Regions from separate parts of the Bacillus sp. FJAT-45350 genome, predicted to be linked through region 2. Evidence: a T-box and tRNA genes for the amino acid it is inferred to sense, from the RefSeq annotation. Region 2 holds a T-box; the other regions hold tRNA genes.
What was found. A T-box is a leader RNA that pairs with one kind of tRNA and senses whether it is charged. The one in region 2 lies ahead of tyrS (tyrosine--tRNA ligase), so its partner is inferred to be a tRNA-Tyr.
Positions count from the first base shown of each region.

Region 1: it encodes a tRNA-Tyr, which carries the amino acid that the T-box ahead of tyrS (tyrosine--tRNA ligase) is inferred to sense. The anticodon was not compared.
Region 3: it encodes a tRNA-Tyr, which carries the amino acid that the T-box ahead of tyrS (tyrosine--tRNA ligase) is inferred to sense. The anticodon was not compared.

Region 1 covers NZ_NISU01000001.1:3,170,376-3,177,451, reverse strand. Annotated here, with positions in the region: rRNA gene CD003_RS16095 (16S ribosomal RNA) at 1-397, shown strand, start outside; rRNA gene CD003_RS16090 (23S ribosomal RNA) at 748-3,687, shown strand; rRNA gene rrf (5S ribosomal RNA) at 3,841-3,956, shown strand; tRNA gene CD003_RS16080 (tRNA-Asn) at 4,005-4,079, shown strand; tRNA gene CD003_RS16075 (tRNA-Thr) at 4,081-4,156, shown strand; tRNA gene CD003_RS16070 (tRNA-Glu) at 4,315-4,389, shown strand; tRNA gene CD003_RS16065 (tRNA-Val) at 4,393-4,468, shown strand; tRNA gene CD003_RS16060 (tRNA-Thr) at 4,475-4,550, shown strand; tRNA gene CD003_RS16055 (tRNA-Tyr) at 4,610-4,693, shown strand; tRNA gene CD003_RS16050 (tRNA-Gln) at 4,711-4,785, shown strand; tRNA gene CD003_RS16045 (tRNA-Lys) at 4,968-5,043, shown strand; tRNA gene CD003_RS16040 (tRNA-Gly) at 5,054-5,128, shown strand; tRNA gene CD003_RS16035 (tRNA-Gly) at 5,192-5,265, shown strand; tRNA gene CD003_RS16030 (tRNA-Ala) at 5,275-5,350, shown strand; gene sigW (RNA polymerase sigma factor SigW) at 5,619-6,182, shown strand; gene CD003_RS16020 (anti-sigma factor family protein) at 6,201-6,839, shown strand; gene cdaA (diadenylate cyclase CdaA) at 6,994-7,076, shown strand, end outside.
Region 2 covers NZ_NISU01000001.1:1,304,757-1,311,832, reverse strand. Annotated here, with positions in the region: gene nikA (nickel ABC transporter substrate-binding protein) at 1-1,303, opposite strand, end outside; gene CD003_RS06625 (phosphatase PAP2 family protein) at 1,630-2,292, opposite strand; gene CD003_RS06620 (ATP-binding protein) at 2,522-3,796, opposite strand; gene tyrS (tyrosine--tRNA ligase) at 4,045-5,289, opposite strand; T-box leader at 5,410-5,623, opposite strand; gene CD003_RS06610 (MarR family winged helix-turn-helix transcriptional regulator) at 5,642-6,079, opposite strand; gene CD003_RS06605 (sensor histidine kinase) at 6,740-7,076, shown strand, end outside.
Region 3 covers NZ_NISU01000001.1:2,724,536-2,731,611, reverse strand. Annotated here, with positions in the region: rRNA gene CD003_RS13725 (23S ribosomal RNA) at 195-3,134, shown strand; rRNA gene rrf (5S ribosomal RNA) at 3,288-3,403, shown strand; tRNA gene CD003_RS13715 (tRNA-Asn) at 3,413-3,487, shown strand; tRNA gene CD003_RS13710 (tRNA-Ser) at 3,491-3,584, shown strand; tRNA gene CD003_RS13705 (tRNA-Glu) at 3,606-3,680, shown strand; tRNA gene CD003_RS13700 (tRNA-Val) at 3,820-3,895, shown strand; tRNA gene CD003_RS13695 (tRNA-Met) at 3,915-3,991, shown strand; tRNA gene CD003_RS13690 (tRNA-Asp) at 4,088-4,164, shown strand; tRNA gene CD003_RS13685 (tRNA-Phe) at 4,187-4,262, shown strand; tRNA gene CD003_RS13680 (tRNA-Thr) at 4,270-4,345, shown strand; tRNA gene CD003_RS13675 (tRNA-Tyr) at 4,434-4,517, shown strand; tRNA gene CD003_RS13670 (tRNA-Trp) at 4,529-4,602, shown strand; tRNA gene CD003_RS13665 (tRNA-Gln) at 4,607-4,681, shown strand; tRNA gene CD003_RS13660 (tRNA-Gly) at 4,687-4,761, shown strand; tRNA gene CD003_RS13655 (tRNA-Cys) at 4,778-4,852, shown strand; tRNA gene CD003_RS13650 (tRNA-Leu) at 4,871-4,959, shown strand; tRNA gene CD003_RS13640 (tRNA-Leu) at 5,497-5,581, opposite strand; gene pdhA (pyruvate dehydrogenase (acetyl-transferring) E1 component subunit alpha) at 6,051-7,076, shown strand, end outside.

The sequences.
Region 1 (7,076 bases), 1.9 Mb from region 2:
ACTCTAAGGTGACTGCCGGTGACAAACCGGAGGAAGGTGGGGATGACGTCAAATCATCATGCCCCTTATGACCTGGGCTACACACGTGCTACAATGGATGGTACAAAGGGCAGCGAAACCGCGAGGTTGAGCCAATCCCATAAAGCCATTCTCAGTTCGGATTGTAGGCTGCAACTCGCCTACATGAAGCCGGAATCGCTAGTAATCGCGGATCAGCATGCCGCGGTGAATACGTTCCCGGGCCTTGTACACACCGCCCGTCACACCACGAGAGTTTGTAACACCCGAAGTCGGTGGGGTAACCTTTTGGAGCCAGCCGCCTAAGGTGGGACAGATGATTGGGGTGAAGTCGTAACAAGGTAGCCGTATCGGAAGGTGCGGCTGGATCACCTCCTTTCTATGGAGTATTTAACTCTAGTCGACGGACTTCACATTATGTGTTGTTCGACGCTTCGGACTTTTGTCGTTCAGTTTTGAGAGAATAAATCTCTCAACAAATACATTTGCTCCTGCGATTACTCGTCGCAAGGCAGCAAAGAAGCTACTCAATGTAGTAGCCTTGTTCTTTGAAAACTAGATAGTGATTTATATATGCAACTAGTATAATTTGATCGTTTATCGATTGAGTTTTACTTGAGAAGTCAAGAATTCATTTAAGTGTAATCGCCTTAGCGATTACACGCTGACGAACCTTTAAGGTTTTAATTAGCAATTCGTAATTTGCAATTAGCAATTATGTTTTGTCATGGTTAAGCTAGAAAGGGCGCACGGTGGATGCCTTGGCACTAGGAGCCGATGAAGGACGGGACGAACACCGATATGCTTCGGGGAGCTGTAAGTAAGCTTTGATCCGGAGATTTCCGAATGGGGGAACCCACCATCCGTAATGGGATGGTACCCATACCTGAATACATAGGGTATGTGGAGGTAGACCTGGGGAACTGAAACATCTAAGTACCCAGAGGAAGAGAAAGCAAATGCGATTTCCTGAGTAGCGGCGAGCGAAACGGAATATAGCCCAAACCAAGAGGCTTGCCTCTTGGGGTTGTAGGACACTCTATACGGAGTAAGAAAGAAACGAAGTAGATGAAGCGACCTGGAAAGGTCCGCGAAACAAGGTAACAGCCCTGTAGTCGAAACTTCGTTTCCTCCAGAGTGGATCCTGAGTACGGCGGGACACGTGAAACCCCGTCGGAATCTGGGAGGACCATCTCCCAAGGCTAAATACTCCCTAGTGACCGATAGTGAACCAGTACCGTGAGGGAAAGGTGAAAAGCACCCCGGGAGGGGAGTGAAACAGATCCTGAAACCGTGTGCCTACAAGTAGTCAGAGCCCATTTACGGGTGATGGCGTGCCTTTTGTAGAATGAACCGGCGAGTTACGATGTCGTGCAAGGTTAAGCAGATAATGCGGAGCCGTAGCGAAAGCGAGTCTGAATAGGGCGATTACAGTACGCCGTCGTAGACCCGAAACCGTGTGATCTACCCATGTCCAGGGTGAAGTTCAGGTAACACTGAATGGAGGCCCGAACCCACGCATGTTGAAAAATGCGGGGATGAGGTGTGGGTAGGGGTGAAATGCCAATCGAACTCGGAGATAGCTGGTTCTCCCCGAAATAGCTTTAGGGCTAGCCTCGAGGTGAGAGTATTGGAGGTAGAGCACTGATTGGACTAGGGGTCCCCACAGGATTACCGAATTCAGTCAAACTCCGAATGCCAAATACTTATCCTCGGGAGTCAGACTGCGAGTGCTAAGATCCGTAGTCAAGAGGGAAACAGCCCAGACCATCAGCTAAGGTCCCAAAGTATACGTTAAGTGGAAAAGGATGTGGAGTTGCACAGACAACCAGGATGTTGGCTTAGAAGCAGCCACCATTTAAAGAGTGCGTAATAGCTCACTGGTCGAGTGACTCTGCGCCGAAAATGTACCGGGGCTAAACGTATCACCGAAGCTATGGATTGACACCTTAGGTGTCAGTGGTAGGGGAGCGTTCTAAGTGCTGCGAAGTCAGACCGAGAGGACTGGTGGAGCGCTTAGAAGTGAGAATGCCGGTATGAGTAGCGAAAAGAGGGGTGAGAATCCCCTCCGTCGAAAGCCCAAGGTTTCCTGAGGAAGGCTCGTCCGCTCAGGGTAAGTCGGGACCTAAGCCGAGGCCGAAAGGCGTAGGCGATGGACAACAGGTTGATATTCCTGTACCACCTCCTCACCGTTTGAGTAATGGGGGGACGCAGTAAGGTAGGGTAAGCGCACTGATGGATATGTGCGTCCAAGCAGTTAGGCTGGTAAGTAGGAAAATCCGCTTATCGTAAAGGCTGAGCTGTGATGGCGAGCGAAATAATAGTAGCGAAGTTCCTGATCCTCCACTGCCAAGAAAAGCCTCTAGCGAGGTGAGAGGTGCCCGTACCGCAAACCGACACAGGTAGGCGAGAAGAGAATTCTAAGACGCTCGGGAGAACTCTCGTTAAGGAACTCGGCAAAATGACCCCGTAACTTCGGGAGAAGGGGTGCTCTGTTAGGGTGCAAGCCCGAGAGAGCCGCAGTGAAAAGATCCAAGCGACTGTTTAGCAAAAACACAGGTCTCTGCGAAGCCGCAAGGCGAAGTATAGGGGCTGACACCTGCCCGGTGCTGGAAGGTTAAGAGGAGAGGTTATCCTTCGGGAGAAGCTTTGAATTGAAGCCCCAGTAAACGGCGGCCGTAACTATAACGGTCCTAAGGTAGCGAAATTCCTTGTCGGGTAAGTTCCGACCCGCACGAATGGTGTAACGACTTGGATACTGTCTCAACGAGAGACCCGGTGAAATTATATTACCTGTGAAGATGCAGGTTACCCGCGACAGGACGGAAAGACCCCATGGAGCTTTACTGTAGCTTGATATTGGATTTTGGTACAGTTTGTACAGGATAGGTAGGAGCCTTGGAAACCGGAGCGCAAGCTTCGGTGGAGGCGTCGGTGGGATACTACCCTGACTGTATTGAAATTCTAACCTAGGACCGTGATCCGGTTCGGGGACAGTGTCAGGTGGGCAGTTTGACTGGGGCGGTCGCCTCCTAAACAGTAACGGAGGCGCCCAAAGGTTCCCTCAGAATGGTTGGAAATCATTCGTAGAGTGCAAAGGCATAAGGGAGCTTGACTGCGAGACCTACAAGTCGAGCAGGGACGAAAGTCGGGCTTAGTGATCCGGTGGTTCCGCATGGAAGGGCCATCGCTCAACGGATAAAAGCTACCCTGGGGATAACAGGCTTATCTCCCCCAAGAGTCCACATCGACGGGGAGGTTTGGCACCTCGATGTCGGCTCATCGCATCCTGGGGCTGAAGTAGGTCCCAAGGGTTGGGCTGTTCGCCCATTAAAGCGGTACGCGAGCTGGGTTCAGAACGTCGTGAGACAGTTCGGTCCCTATCCGTCGCGGGCGTAGGAAATTTGAGAGGAGCTGTCCTTAGTACGAGAGGACCGGGATGGACACACCGCTGGTGTACCAGTTGTTCCGCCAGGAGCATAGCTGGGTAGCTACGTGTGGACGGGATAAGTGCTGAAAGCATCTAAGCATGAAGCCCCCCTCAAGATGAGATTTCCCATTACGTTAAGTAAGTAAGACCCCTTAGAGATGATGAGGTTGATAGGTCTCGGGTGGAAGCATGGTGACATGTGGAGCTGAGAGATACTAATCGGTCGAGGGCTTATCCAATTTTCTAAGGTTGAAATGAATTCGACGACCTGCATATATAACACTATCTAGTTTTGAGAGAACAACTCTCAGCTGAAAGCAATTTCAGCGAAGAAATCTGCTCCTGCGGTTACTCGTCGCAAGTCTTGCGAGGAAGTATCACAGAGTGGTTGACTTAGTGATGATGGCGAAGAGGCCACACCCGTTCCCATGCCGAACACGGAAGTTAAGCTCTTCAGCGCCGATGGTAGTTGGGGGCTTCCCCCTGCGAGAGTAGGACGTTGCTAGGTTTTTTTATTTACAATATTATAAACTTCCTTTAAGTTACTCTTTCTTATTCCACAGTAGCTCAGTGGTAGAGCAATCGGCTGTTAACCGATCGGTCGTAGGTTCGAGTCCTACCTGTGGAGCCATGCTTCCATAGCTCAGTAGGTAGAGCACTTCCATGGTAAGGAAGGGGTCAGCGGTTCGAGTCCGCTTGGAAGCTCCAGAATTGCAGGTAAGACAAATTAATTTCTCTCTTATAAATGAGGGTTTTTTATTTTGAGATTTAGTATTGAATTTCAAAATAAACTATAGAAAAAAAGAGTTGCACACAAATTTATTTTTTAGTATAATATTTTTTGTCAGAGAGACATTATTGACACTGGCCCGTTGGTCAAGCGGTTAAGACACCGCCCTTTCACGGCGGTAACACGGGTTCGAATCCCGTACGGGTCACCATATGGAGGATTAGCTCAGCTGGGAGAGCACCTGCCTTACAAGCAGGGGGTCGGCGGTTCGATCCCGTCATCCTCCACCATAATACGCCGGTGTAGCTCAACTGGTAGAGCAACTGACTTGTAATCAGTAGGTTGGGGGTTCAAGTCCTCTTGCCGGCACCATTTTTTATGCTGTGTTTACAGATAGTATTTCGCTACTTATAGCTATACATAGTAGACCTGGAGGGGTAGCGAAGTGGCTAAACGCGGCGGACTGTAAATCCGCTCCTTAGGGTTCGGCGGTTCGAATCCGTCCCCCTCCACCATTTGATTTATATCATAGTGGGCTATAGCCAAGCGGTAAGGCAACGGACTTTGACTCCGTCATGCGCTGGTTCGAATCCAGCTAGCCCAGCCATTTACTTACTATATAACAGCAAGAGGCATTAGCTGAGTTACGAGCCATACTTCTCAGAAACAACTACGAGTTGTCTCGACGGATGCACCTCGAAGCATTTCTAGAAGAGAAAGAGATTAGGTAAGGCAATGAAGCCAAACATCGTCCGTTTACAACAAGAATTACTTAGTATATAACAGCAAGAGCCATTAGCTCAGTTGGTAGAGCATCTGACTTTTAATCAGAGGGTCGAAGGTTCGAATCCTTCATGGCTCACCATTTTATCTTTGCGGAAGTAGTTCAGTGGTAGAACACCACCTTGCCAAGGTGGGGGTCGCGAGTTCGAATCTCGTCTTCCGCTCCATAAGTTAATTTTAATGGAATAGGCTTTTATTTTATAGATTTATATGTTACAATTATTTTATTAGCGGGTGTAGTTTAGTGGTAAAACCTCAGCCTTCCAAGCTGATGTCGTGAGTTCGATTCTCATCACCCGCTCCAATTTAAGTTGGGGCCTTAGCTCAGCTGGGAGAGCGCCTGCCTTGCACGCAGGAGGTCAGCGGTTCGATCCCGCTAGGCTCCACCATATATTAGACACTTTTACCTTAGATACTGTATCTAAGGTTTTTTTGTGGACTTATGGTTGTTTGCAACTGAACACAATTTGTTGGTGTTCGTCACTGACCTCTTAAAAGATTATTTCGTATTTACATATAGTTTCACCTACTACTAAGTTTGTTAACTTCTCGTATATTATTCGTGTTAATATAAATATAAAATTGTAAATAAAAAGAAACCAAATACGGTTTTATACGTAGAAGTAATAATACCGCAAAATAAGCGGAGGTAACGAGATGGAGAAACTAATTAAGAGATTAATTAAAGAAGTGAAGAGTGGCGATACGGAAGCTTTTGGTGAGTTAGTTGAGATGTATAAGGACAAAGTGTATCAACTATCTTATCGAATGCTTGGGAATATGCACGAAGCACAAGATGTAGCTCAAGAAGCTTTTTTACGAGCATATACAAATATTGATAGATATGATACTAATAGAAAGTTTTCTACTTGGCTCTTTCGAATAGCAACGAACTTAGCAATTGATCGTCTTAGAAAGAGGAAGCCAGACTTTCATTTAGAGGACCCGATTAAAGGTACAGAGGGGATGACAGTTCAATCACAAATTGCATCTACTGAAGAGCTTCCAGATGATCAAGTGGTTAAGGTAGAGATGCAAGAGTGGATACAAGATGAAATCAACCATTTACCGCCTAAATATCGCTCTGCGATTATACTAAAGTACATTGAAGACTTGTCTTTAAAAGAAATCAGCGAGATTTTAGATCTGCCAGTATCGACAGTTAAGACAAGAATTCATCGCGGTCGGGAAACCTTGCGTAAGCGAATGGGCAATGTCTAAGGTGAAAGGGTGATGAACATGGAATACAATAAACGTTTTATTGAGCTTATGCATCGGTATTTAGATGGGGAAACAACTAATGAAGAAAAAGCTGAGTTTTTACATTATATAGAGACAAATGTTTCATGTAAGAAACATTATGAGGAAACGAGAAAAGCAATAGCTTTTGTTCAAAGTGCCTCTCATATAGAGACATCGGCTAACTTTACAAATAATGTCTTGCAACAACTACCAAAGCGTAAGAAGAGAGTGGCCTGGAAGCAATGGATGAGAAACCATCCTCTTGCCGTAGCTGCTTCTATTTTTCTAATACTCATGTCTAGTAGTATTATTTCTGTTTGGAATAGCTCAGAGGAACTAAGTGTGACAGGAAACGGAAACATTCAAATTGACCATGAGAGTGGCAAAGTCATTGTTCCAGAAGGGGAAGTAATTGAAGGAAATTTGGTTGTTCGTAATGGAACATTAGAGTTAAATGGAGAAGTTCGTGGGAATGTGCTTCTCGTAAATAGCGAGAAGTATCTAGCTTCTGCCGGTTCTGTATCTGGAGAAATAGATGAGGTGACCCAAGTATTAGAATGGATTTGGTATCACATTAAGAGCTTCTTCTCTGATGTAACGACCGTGGTAGGTAACGAAAAAGAGAATATAGACTAGTAAGTAAGTTTCGTACATCAGTGGGAAAAAGAGAGGCTCTAGTATTCATTGACGGACTGTATGATGCATACGATAGGTTTTAAAATATGGTATAATGATAAAGCTATAAATATAAAAAAGTAGTTCCTGATGCTAAAGGTTTGGAGGAAGTGCCATGTTTTTGGGAGAAGATTTTCAACTGCTCAATTACTTGGGGCAGATAGTAGATATATTACTTGTTACCTACGTAATATACAA
Region 2 (7,076 bases):
CCTCAGGCAAATAGGATACATTTAAGAAGTAGCCTCCGTCTCCGCGCGGAGCTGTTAATATGGAATATGTTGCGATATCCCACTCATCCTGCTGTTCCCATAAATAACTATCAATGTTTTCAACCGTCACGATATTCAAATCAATACCTAGACTTGCTGCTTCCGCTTGGAAGTATTGCGCCATTAACGGTAGTTCAGGTCTGCCCTGATACGTCGCCAATGTTAATTGAAGAATCTCTCCATCTTTTTCTAACTTTCCATTTTCGTTTAATGCATACCCAGCTTCATTTAGTAATGCCTCTGCTTGCGTTGGGTCATAATTTACTGGTTCCTCTTCACTCGCAAATGGAAATTCAGGATAGAAAGGACCATTTGCTGCTGTTGCATGTCCATTCATGATTTCATTTACTGCGATTGGACGATTAACAAGTAAGTCTAAAGCTTTACGTACGTTAACATCTTGTAATTCGGGCTTTGCAGCATTATATAGTAGAAAATGAACACGTAAACTTGAAACTGATTCAACACGAAGGTTGACACTATTTTCAATTGGTGCTAATCCTTCTGGAGGTAAATGATACGCAATATCGACTTCACCTGATTGAAGAGCTAGTGCTCGAACATTACCATCCGAGTTAAATTTAATTGTTACTTCATCTAAATTAGCTGCACCATCCCAGTATTCTTCGTACCTTTCAAGGTTAATCTCAGCTTCAGTTGTAAATCCAACTACTTGAAATGGACCAGTAGCGATTGGTTGTTCACTAATATTTTCGTGATCAGCTTTTATGATAGCAGTATTTATATGGACTAATTCTGAAAGAAATGCTGGGTATTCTTCAGAAGTGATAAAACTAATTTCTTGACCATCTGCTTCCATAGATTCAATTTTTAAGCTTGATGCAATTGCATCGTTAACTTCAATTAGACGTTCAAACGAAGCCAAAACTGCCTCTCCATCAACAGATGATCCATCATGGAACGTAACTCCATCTCTAATAGTAAATATCCATGTTCTCTCATCGGCTTGCTTCCATGACTCTGCTAACCATGGTTGAATTTCCAACTGTTCATCAATTTTTACAAGCGTTTCTGCAATTCCAGCACGAACACCCATCCAGTCTTGATGAGGGTCAATAGTTTTTGATGCAAAACTAAACAACAATGTAACAGACTTCTTACTAGATTCTGAGGTTTCACTTGCCACCTCTTTATTAACTGTTTCTTTCGCATTATTACAACCAGTAATAACTGTAAAAAGAGCTGCAATCATAATAAACAGAACTACTTTCTTTTTAAACATTCATTCCACTCCTAATATTTTTTCGATAGCTAGTATGTACCACTACTCTTTCGATAAATGTAATCATTACGATTTATATATTATAAGAAATGTAGAATAAAAACTTTTACTAATACAATAAATCGTAACAGTTATTATTTGTACCTATTTAATATACTTAAGCTAGCAAATGGTGTCAATGATTATATTGACTAATAAAATTACTTCTATTACTGCTGCAAGTACTTCTCTTTCTTCTTTGCTCGCAGTATTTTACTCCTTACTTGTCTCGCAAAATTAAAATAAGAACTGTCGTTAAAACAGTTCCTAAATTTATAACATATTATTTATTGAAAGGTGAAACCTACTTTTCGTTTTGGTTTAAACTTTCTAAAGAAATACAAGCAGACAAAGAACCAAGATATTGAGATACTTATCGCTGAAATAATATCAGATGGATAATGTAGTCCTAAGTACACTCTACTTTGAGCAATGAGAATTATCATTATTCCACATAAAATAGATAATAATATTTTTATTGAATAATGATTAATTACTTGATATATCAAGTAAATTAAAAAGCTAAAAAGTATTACACTTCGCATAGTATGTCCACTAGGGAAACTGTAAGATGGAATTTCAAGTGAATAGTTGAATACTTCAAGTTCTCTTCCCTCTCCTGGTCGTTCTCTTTGGAATAAGACCTTTAATACAAAGTTAATGAAAATGCCACCAATTGTAATGGATAATAAAAATATGCTAGTAAAGACATTCTTCTTAACTAACAATAGGAATACAATGACAAACGTTATTATCAAAATCATTTCACCTGAACCTACTGCTGTTACCACTCGCATTATTTCAGTAAAATAGGGTAAATGATTAGTTTGAATCCATGCAATCAGAATATCATCGTATACTAACCCATTGCCATAAATGGACTGGTACGATATTAACAGAAAAACAATAAAAGCTACGAAGGAAATTATAATAAGATAATTTTGTTTCATATGAATATACACTCCCTTTAAAATTAAACATCCTGAAATATACTATAAAAAACAAAATATGTATAGTGTTTGATACATTTAATTTTCTAAAAAACGTAATAGTAACGACATATGTCTCAACATAAATGCATTTGAAGTTACTATTATATGAAAAGGCATCTTCTTTGAGTGAAGATGCCTTTTCGTCTGAATATATATAAATTTCAATCAAATTCTAGTATTGTACTCTTCAACTAGTAGGGTCCATTTTTGGAAACGAAAGTGTAAAAGTAGTCCCTTTACCAACTTCACTTTCAACATTCATCTCTCCATTCATTATTTTTACGATGCTATAAACAACCATTGTACCTAAACCTGTCCCTTTATCTTTCGTCGAATAATACGGTGTTCCAAGTCGATTAACTTGTTCTGAATTCATTCCGACTCCTGTATCTATAATTGTAATTACCACTCGTCCTTCTTGTTCTTCCAATATGACGTTTAAACATCCCCCGTCAGGCATAGCTTCTATTGCGTTCTTAGATAGATTAATCAAACATTGATGTAACTTTTGACGTTCACCAACAATGAAAAGCTTGTGTTTAACTTCAACAACTACATCGACACTATGCATATTAGCATAAGGAATCATGACTTTGTTTAGGTACTCTAGTTCTTTTTCTAAGTCAAGTATTTCCGTATTTTCTAATGAAGGTTTCGCAAACGTTAGATAATCAGAAATCGTCGACTCCGCGCGTTCTAATTCATCTAATGAAAGATCCGCATACATTCTCTGCTTTTCAGGAGGAAGCCCCGGTTCTCGAAGTAATTGTAGAAAACCTTTCGTAACAGTTAGAGGGTTTCGTACTTCATGTGAGATACTCGCTGCTATATCACTAACAACTCTTAATTTCTCAAGTTTTTTTATCTCACCTATCATTAGCTGTTCTTTTTTCGCACGTTCAATATATGTAACAAACAAGACAATTCCTACAGTCTGTGACCCATAAACAATAAGCAAACTCATTATTACACTTAAATCATTACTAATTCCAAAAAAGTACAATGAAATAGCTAATATTGCTTTACCAAAAACCGAACATACTAAGGTGATTTTCACCTTTTCTTTTGTCAAATTTGCCTTTTTAAAAAGTGGAATAGCATAAAGCAATACAAGAAATAAAATTGCATACATGACAACAGTGACATAAAAACCCGCATCTAACCCTAGGAAAAAACGATATGATATTATTACAATTAGAAGGGATAGCGCAACTCTACGCCCTCCATATAATGCACCAATGATAAAAGGTACTTGTCGCATATCAAAGATAAAGCCAGTAATAGGGTATGCAGGAAATGTCATACACAACACTATCGCAAGTACGGATAAGACACCAATAAAAAGTTCATTTGAATAACGATTCTTTATTTTCCCTTCGATATAACCGTAATAGACAAAATACAGTAGAAACACAAAGGAAAGATTTAATATAAAATCTTTAATAATAGTAGGCATTATCATAATACGTCCTCAATTCTAGTAAATTAACAATAGCTGATAACATATATTATGTATGATTATTTATAAATTTATATGATTTCGACAAAAGAAGTCAAGGTATTACATTATTTTTTGAAAATAGTATATAGAACAGGCTATAACTTGATTATAATATAGCTTACTAAAGGTAAAAGCCACAGAAAAAAGTGTGTATTTCACTTTTTCTGTGGCTTCATTAAGTTAGTTTCTATCGAAATATTCCAATCACATCATAATTTTATTTTAACAAACTTCCGCTTTCCTACTTGTATAACCAATCCATCCTTAATGGTAACGAGCATACCAGTGTCTTCTACTCTATCACCATTTATTTTCACACCTCTATTATCAATCATTCGGCGTGCTTCACTTTTTGAGCTTAATAAATCTAAAGTAACAAGGAGTTCAAGAATGAGAACTTCTTTATTACCCTTCCAGTCAGCCACTGGGATCTCATCTGGTACCGCCCCTTTTTGAAAGACTGACACGAATTGCTGTTCCGCTTTTTTCGCTGCTTCTTCACCGTGGTACATTTTTACAATCGTTTTCCCTAAGAGCATTTTTGCGTCTCTAGGATGTAATTCTCCCGACTCCAAGTTTTTCTTAATTTCTGCAATTTGCTCTGGTGAAAAGTCAGTAATGAGTTCAAAGTATTTATTCATTAACTCATCTGGAATAGACATTGCTTTCCCGTACATTTCTTGTGGACTTTCATCAATACCAATATAGTTTTTCTTTGATTTTGACATTTTTTCTACACCATCAAGACCTTCAAGTAACGGCATAAGCATTGCTACTTGTTTTTCTTTTCCGAACTTTTCTTGGAAGTGTCGTCCCATTAAAATGTTAAAATGCTGGTCCGTTCCACCTAGTTCAATATCACACTCTAAAACCACCGAATCGTAGCCTTGCATTAACGGGTAGAAGAACTCATGAAGTGAGATCGGCTTACCAAGAGCAATTCTTTCTTCAAAATCGTCCCTTTCCATTAGTCTTGCGACGGTTATTTTTCCTGCTAGTTGAACGACGTCTTCAAAGTTTAATTTTGATAGCCACTCCGAATTATAATGTAGCTCAACTTTATCCATGTCCATCACTTTTCCAAATTGCTCAAAGTACGTTGTTGCATTGTATTTAACTTCTTCATCGGTTAATGGTTTTCTAGCAATAGACTTACCGGTTGGATCTCCAATCTTGCCTGTAAAATCTCCAATTAATAATTGGATAATATGACCGTTATCTTGAAACTGTTTCATTTTCTTAAGTACAACAGTATGGCCAAGGTGTACATCTGGGGCTGAAGGATCTAACCCTAGTTTGATTTTTAGTGGTCTGTTTTCTAGCACTGATTTTGCAACTTTCTTTTCTAAATCTTCGAGTGGGATAATATCTTGTACACCTTGCTTGTATATTTCCATCTGTCTTTTAACCTCTATTAGTTGTTCTTCTGTTAGTTGTTTGATTAATTCACTCATTTTTCATTCCTCCAATAATAAAATATAACCCGCAAAGCGGAATTTGTTTGAATATGCCCACTTTCCAAACTAAAGTATTTATACGTCCTGATAAACATAAAAAACCACATCCCTAACTATAGAAGGGACGTGGTTTTGCACGCGGTACCACCCTTGTTGAAGATTACGATCTCCCACTTAATTGAATAACGGTTCATCCGTCTCTGTCACTATTACTGTAACAAAGAAAGCTCAGGGAATGTATTTCGTCCTACCTATGTGTCGATTCACACCAACCATCGACTCTCTGATACAGGGAGATAGCTACTACTAGATTTCCGATCACAGCTCTTTTCATATTAAATTGTTTAAATCAAAAGCCAGACTCTCGAATTACTTTCCTCAATAACTCTGATATGTTCTTTTGCTCGCCCACAGTCAAACTTGAAACGATCTGAACTTCCCCTTCATGAAAACGAGGATATAGTTCTTCCATTACTTGCTTCCCTTTATCCGTTATCGTAACGTACGTTATCCTTCTATCCCTATTGTCCACTTTACGATAGCAAAGTTCTTTACGTTCTAATGTATTCGTAATATTACTTACAGTGGCTTTAGTTACCCCTGCCGATTCTGCTAATTTTTTCGTTTCGATCGAATTTCCTATCCACAAATCATATAGTATTGAAAAGGATGTCCACGATAGGTTGTACTCCGATAAGACCTCTCGCTCCATTTTATTTCTTAACCCTTGAGCAATTCGATAAATATTAGTAACAACAGCAATTGCATCTAAGTTAAGTGAATTCATTGGTAATTTCGTTAAGAGGTTGATCGTATCTTTCTCTTCAGGAAGTAAATCCCCAGCGTCATTAAATTTATGAATATGACACCCCTCCTTAAGTTTTCTTAATCGTTAGCTATGAAACGATTTTAACAAAAAAAATATTGTAATGCAATATAGAATTAAATTATTACTACTAGGATAAGACTGCTACAGACATAGAGCGCTATGAGTGGTTTATTCATAACAAGCGCGCAACGTATAGAGCTAGAACTTCTTGAATCGTTTTGATTGGACTTTTTCGGTGCCCGTGTAAAACCATAAAAATAGCTTGTAAGTATTTCTATAAGGTAAGTGTTTCCTTCCTCCTATATCCACTTAGCTATATTCAAAGATCGCTAAGTAAGATATAGGAGGAACGACATGAGAAGGAGTTGACGGTGGATAAAATACTTTAAGCCTAATGCATTTTCTGGAACTATTATATCTTTTATCACCAAAAGGACTGCAGTAGTAAACAGTCTGACATTCTTTGGTGGTATAAATTTAGAGTCTACCAATGTGTATGAATAAACACATTTATGAGAACGTCAAAAATCTATATTTTTTGTGTTATAATCCTATTAAAACTAACTTTAAGGAGTAAAATGGCTGTTTTTTTGTTACAAGCCATAAATGTTCAATTTTATGAATTTTGTCACTTTAGTACTTATCATCTTAATTCAATTATTGTTAGTTTTCTTCGCTATTATTTCAATCGCAGGCTTAAAGGATAATGCTCTTGATATCATTGGGGTCCCAATTCACTTAATTTTCGTTATTGTATTAAACATTCTATCTCTTTACATATTAGGGAAAATCTTTAAACGCGAGGAGAAACGAAAAGTTTATAATACTGAATCTACTCATGTTGAAGAGTTCCGGTCCCTAGTTACTTCAGTTCGATCTGACCGCCATGACCTTAACAATCACTTAACGGTTATTTCCGGACTAATAAAAATAAAGAACTTTGATGCCGCTGATA
Region 3 (7,076 bases), 1.4 Mb from region 2:
GTAGCCTTGTTCTTTGAAAACTAGATAGTGATTTATATATGCAACTAGTATAATTTGATCGTTTATCGATTGAGTTTTACTTGAGAAGTCAAGAATTCATTTAAGTGTAATCGCCTTAGCGATTACACGCTGACGAACCTTTAAGGTTTTAATTAGCAATTCGTAATTTGCAATTAGCAATTATGTTTTGTCATGGTTAAGCTAGAAAGGGCGCACGGTGGATGCCTTGGCACTAGGAGCCGATGAAGGACGGGACGAACACCGATATGCTTCGGGGAGCTGTAAGTAAGCTTTGATCCGGAGATTTCCGAATGGGGGAACCCACCATCCGTAATGGGATGGTACCCATACCTGAATACATAGGGTATGTGGAGGTAGACCTGGGGAACTGAAACATCTAAGTACCCAGAGGAAGAGAAAGCAAATGCGATTTCCTGAGTAGCGGCGAGCGAAACGGAATATAGCCCAAACCAAGAGGCTTGCCTCTTGGGGTTGTAGGACACTCTATACGGAGTAAGAAAGAAACGAAGTAGATGAAGCGACCTGGAAAGGTCCGCGAAACAAGGTAACAGCCCTGTAGTCGAAACTTCGTTTCCTCCAGAGTGGATCCTGAGTACGGCGGGACACGTGAAACCCCGTCGGAATCTGGGAGGACCATCTCCCAAGGCTAAATACTCCCTAGTGACCGATAGTGAACCAGTACCGTGAGGGAAAGGTGAAAAGCACCCCGGGAGGGGAGTGAAACAGATCCTGAAACCGTGTGCCTACAAGTAGTCAGAGCCCATTTACGGGTGATGGCGTGCCTTTTGTAGAATGAACCGGCGAGTTACGATGTCGTGCAAGGTTAAGCAGATAATGCGGAGCCGTAGCGAAAGCGAGTCTGAATAGGGCGATTACAGTACGCCGTCGTAGACCCGAAACCGTGTGATCTACCCATGTCCAGGGTGAAGTTCAGGTAACACTGAATGGAGGCCCGAACCCACGCATGTTGAAAAATGCGGGGATGAGGTGTGGGTAGGGGTGAAATGCCAATCGAACTCGGAGATAGCTGGTTCTCCCCGAAATAGCTTTAGGGCTAGCCTCGAGGTGAGAGTATTGGAGGTAGAGCACTGATTGGACTAGGGGTCCCCACAGGATTACCGAATTCAGTCAAACTCCGAATGCCAAATACTTATCCTCGGGAGTCAGACTGCGAGTGCTAAGATCCGTAGTCAAGAGGGAAACAGCCCAGACCATCAGCTAAGGTCCCAAAGTATACGTTAAGTGGAAAAGGATGTGGAGTTGCACAGACAACCAGGATGTTGGCTTAGAAGCAGCCACCATTTAAAGAGTGCGTAATAGCTCACTGGTCGAGTGACTCTGCGCCGAAAATGTACCGGGGCTAAACGTATCACCGAAGCTATGGATTGACACCTTAGGTGTCAGTGGTAGGGGAGCGTTCTAAGTGCTGCGAAGTCAGACCGAGAGGACTGGTGGAGCGCTTAGAAGTGAGAATGCCGGTATGAGTAGCGAAAAGAGGGGTGAGAATCCCCTCCGTCGAAAGCCCAAGGTTTCCTGAGGAAGGCTCGTCCGCTCAGGGTAAGTCGGGACCTAAGCCGAGGCCGAAAGGCGTAGGCGATGGACAACAGGTTGATATTCCTGTACCACCTCCTCACCGTTTGAGTAATGGGGGGACGCAGTAAGGTAGGGTAAGCGCACTGATGGATATGTGCGTCCAAGCAGTTAGGCTGGTAAGTAGGAAAATCCGCTTATCGTAAAGGCTGAGCTGTGATGGCGAGCGAAATAATAGTAGCGAAGTTCCTGATCCTCCACTGCCAAGAAAAGCCTCTAGCGAGGTGAGAGGTGCCCGTACCGCAAACCGACACAGGTAGGCGAGAAGAGAATTCTAAGACGCTCGGGAGAACTCTCGTTAAGGAACTCGGCAAAATGACCCCGTAACTTCGGGAGAAGGGGTGCTCTGTTAGGGTGCAAGCCCGAGAGAGCCGCAGTGAAAAGATCCAAGCGACTGTTTAGCAAAAACACAGGTCTCTGCGAAGCCGCAAGGCGAAGTATAGGGGCTGACACCTGCCCGGTGCTGGAAGGTTAAGAGGAGAGGTTATCCTTCGGGAGAAGCTTTGAATTGAAGCCCCAGTAAACGGCGGCCGTAACTATAACGGTCCTAAGGTAGCGAAATTCCTTGTCGGGTAAGTTCCGACCCGCACGAATGGTGTAACGACTTGGATACTGTCTCAACGAGAGACCCGGTGAAATTATATTACCTGTGAAGATGCAGGTTACCCGCGACAGGACGGAAAGACCCCATGGAGCTTTACTGTAGCTTGATATTGGATTTTGGTACAGTTTGTACAGGATAGGTAGGAGCCTTGGAAACCGGAGCGCAAGCTTCGGTGGAGGCGTCGGTGGGATACTACCCTGACTGTATTGAAATTCTAACCTAGGACCGTGATCCGGTTCGGGGACAGTGTCAGGTGGGCAGTTTGACTGGGGCGGTCGCCTCCTAAACAGTAACGGAGGCGCCCAAAGGTTCCCTCAGAATGGTTGGAAATCATTCGTAGAGTGCAAAGGCATAAGGGAGCTTGACTGCGAGACCTACAAGTCGAGCAGGGACGAAAGTCGGGCTTAGTGATCCGGTGGTTCCGCATGGAAGGGCCATCGCTCAACGGATAAAAGCTACCCTGGGGATAACAGGCTTATCTCCCCCAAGAGTCCACATCGACGGGGAGGTTTGGCACCTCGATGTCGGCTCATCGCATCCTGGGGCTGAAGTAGGTCCCAAGGGTTGGGCTGTTCGCCCATTAAAGCGGTACGCGAGCTGGGTTCAGAACGTCGTGAGACAGTTCGGTCCCTATCCGTCGCGGGCGTAGGAAATTTGAGAGGAGCTGTCCTTAGTACGAGAGGACCGGGATGGACACACCGCTGGTGTACCAGTTGTTCCGCCAGGAGCATAGCTGGGTAGCTACGTGTGGACGGGATAAGTGCTGAAAGCATCTAAGCATGAAGCCCCCCTCAAGATGAGATTTCCCATTACGTTAAGTAAGTAAGACCCCTTAGAGATGATGAGGTTGATAGGTCTCGGGTGGAAGCATGGTGACATGTGGAGCTGAGAGATACTAATCGGTCGAGGGCTTATCCAATTTTCTAAGGTTGAAATGAATTCGACGACCTGCATATATAACACTATCTAGTTTTGAGAGAACAACTCTCAGTTGAAAGCAATTTCAGCGAAGAAATCTGCTCCTGCGGTTACTCGTCGCAAGTCTTGCGAGGAAGTATCACAGAGTGGTTGACTTAGTGATGATGGCGAAGAGGCCACACCCGTTCCCATGCCGAACACGGAAGTTAAGCTCTTCAGCGCCGATGGTAGTTGGGGGCTTCCCCCTGCGAGAGTAGGACGTTGCTAGGTTTATATTTTTCCACAGTAGCTCAGTGGTAGAGCAATCGGCTGTTAACCGATCGGTCGTAGGTTCGAGTCCTACCTGTGGAGCCAATTGGAGAGCTGTCCGAGTTGGCCGAAGGAGCACGATTGGAAATCGTGTAGGCGGTCAAAAGCCGTCTCGAGGGTTCGAATCCCTCGCTCTCCGCCAGGATTTACTATTAATTTAGATGGCCCGTTGGTCAAGCGGTTAAGACACCGCCCTTTCACGGCGGTAACACGGGTTCGAATCCCGTACGGGTCACCATATAAATATGGAGGATTAGCTCAGCTACGAGCATTACTTCATAGAATATTCTACGAGTTGTTTCGACGCATAGACAACTTGATTAAATTAGAAGAGGAAGAAACAGGGGTCTACTCTGATTTGACTTCATCAATACTTCGGAGGATTAGCTCAGCTGGGAGAGCACCTGCCTTACAAGCAGGGGGTCGGCGGTTCGATCCCGTCATCCTCCACCATATTTCATACTAATAACGACGCGGGGTGGAGCAGTCTGGTAGCTCGTCGGGCTCATAACCCGAAGGTCGGCGGTTCAAATCCGTCCCCCGCAACCAAAAACGTAAGCTTCCTGATTAAGCATCATTGTAGTTTTTTGCGACGAGTAACCGCAGGAGCAAATCCTACATCGTCGATTTCACTAAAATTTATCTGGTCCGGTAGTTCAGTTGGTTAGAATGCCTGCCTGTCACGCAGGAGGTCGCGGGTTCGAGTCCCGTCCGGACCGCCATTTAATTCTTTAATGCAGATATGGCTCAGTAGCTCAGTCGGTAGAGCAATGGACTGAAAATCCATGTGTCGGCGGTTCGATTCCGTCCTGAGCCACCATTTTATTGCCGGTGTAGCTCAACTGGTAGAGCAACTGACTTGTAATCAGTAGGTTGGGGGTTCAAGTCCTCTTGCCGGCACCACTATAAATAAAAAAGAAGAATTATAATTAATTATCACTTTTTCTAATCTGGATTCATATGGTATAATATATAATGTATTTTTAATTATGGAGGGGTAGCGAAGTGGCTAAACGCGGCGGACTGTAAATCCGCTCCTTAGGGTTCGGCGGTTCGAATCCGTCCCCCTCCACCATTTAACTCAATAGGGGCATAGTTTAAAGGTAGAACAGAGGTCTCCAAAACCTCCGGTGTGGGTTCAATTCCTACTGCCCCTGCCAATATTGGGCTATAGCCAAGCGGTAAGGCAACGGACTTTGACTCCGTCATGCGCTGGTTCGAATCCAGCTAGCCCAGCCATATAAGCGGAAGTAGTTCAGTGGTAGAACACCACCTTGCCAAGGTGGGGGTCGCGAGTTCGAATCTCGTCTTCCGCTCCAATTTTTAAAATAAGAAGGCGGCATAGCCAAGTGGTAAGGCACGGGTCTGCAAAACCCTTATCCCCCGGTTCGAATCCGGGTGCCGCCTCCATATACATAATTAGTCCTAGCCGGGGTGGTGGAATTGGCAGACACACAGGACTTAAAATCCTGCGGTAGGTGACTATCGTGCCGGTTCAAGTCCGGCCCTCGGTACCATTTATTTACATAAAAGACAAAGACAATATCTCTTAATGAGTTGTCTTTTTTTTGTGGTCAAAAATTTATCAAATCATATTACTTTTGTTGATATGGAAGAATAGATAGTAGTTTTTTAAAGTTAAGTAATGTACCATTTGTCGAAGAACAGCAAAAAGTACTCTAATAAATTTAATACGATAAAGGTTGGATTAATAAATGTACAATTTATTTCGTAAGTACACATTTTGGTTTTTATTTCTACCGATTTCTATTGTAGTAATATTCGAAAGAATTGTTGTAGTATGGTTTTATAGACAACATCGAGTTGTGGGACATTCGATGTTTGACCCTTATTGGTTTGATTTCCTTGTTTTACATTACACACCTGCTTTGATTTTCATAACTGCAATGTTTTCCTATGTTATTACAACTTTAGTAAATAGAAAGTAAAATGGTAACTACTAATATAGACAGTTTGGTAAATTATAAACCAAAAAACGCCTTTCTACATATGTAGAAAGGCGTTGTATATGCTATTGTAGTTATGTATAAAAATGGTACCGGTAGTCGGGGTCGAACCGACACTCCAGAAGGAACACGATTTTGAGTCGTGCGCGTCTGCCAATTCCGCCATACCGGCATATTTAAACTAACAAAATTAATAATATCAGTTTCTTCAATAAGTGTCAATGTAATTTAAAACCGACCATTACATTTTAAAATAGTAGCTATAAAAAAAGAGCACCCTACCTTCGAGGTGACTTGCACCTACCCGATAAACCACTCATGCCTATGTATAGTTTAACTCTTCTGAGGATATCAGTCAATAAATTTTCAAGGATACTTAAGTAGTACTGCATATTTTAAAGGTGAACAGTTATATAGTTATGACTATATAGTAAGAGGGAAGTACTTACCATCGATGTGAGTGCTTTTTTTGTCGAAATTCTCTAATTCATAAAACGGGTTATCTACCCACTGCGCTAGTTTACTACCTAAAAGTTTAAAAGCTTTAAATTAGGTATTTGCGAGAATTTTTTATTTGTATTACTATTTGTAATCACAAGGTTTTGAAAATTCTTTCTTTTGATTACGAAGGGGTGTTTGAATTGACTGAAACAAAAATTCGACCGGCTACAAATAGTACAGATTATAATACTCAATTTCCTATCATTCAAGTTATTGATAATCAAGGTAAGTTTGTCACAGATTTATATAAAAGCGCTATCTCTGAGGAGTTAGTTAAAAAGTTCTACCGTCAGTTAGTTTGTATGAGAATATTCGATCGGAAAGCAAAAAGTCTTCAGCGTCAGGGACGTCTTGGTACATATCCTCCATTTGAAGGGCAAGAGGCAGCTCAGGTTGGTAGTGCCTATGCATTAGATGAAAATGATTGGATGTTTCCTACCTATAGAGACCATGCTGCAAGTATTACATTTGGAAACTCTTATTCTATTTTATCTTCATGGAATGGAAGAGTAGAGGGGAATGTACCACCTAAAGGAAAGAAGATTTTACCTCCATCTGTTCCGATTGCGACTCAATTACCATTAGCAACAGGTGCGGCAATGGCAGCGAAGAAACGAGGTACTGGTCAAGTAGCTATTTCTTACTTTGGTGATGGAGCTACATCTGAAGGTGATTTCCATGAAGGGTTAAATTTCGCTAGTGTCTTTAAAGCACCTGTTGTATTTTTTAATCAGAACAATAATTATGCTATTTCACTGCCAATCTGGAAGCAAATGAATTCAAGTACGATTGCACAAAAGTCAGTTGCTTATGAAATTCCTGGTGTTCGAATTGATGGTAATGATATCTTTGCTGTTTATTTTGAAACGAAGAAGGCAGTGGAGCGTGCTCGTAATGGTGAGGGTCCAACTCTTATTGAAGCGATGACTTGGAGATATGGTGCGCATACAACGGCAGATGACCCTAGTAAATATCGTGACCAGGATGAAAGTGAAAAGCGGAGAGAAAATGACCCAATTACACGCCTAGAATTATTCATGAAAGAGTACGGGTACTGGGAAGAAGCTTACGCACAACAAGTACAAGATGAATCGACAAAAGAAGTGGACGCTGCGGTTAAAGAAATGGAAACGATGCCACCACCTGATATAAATCATATCTATGAT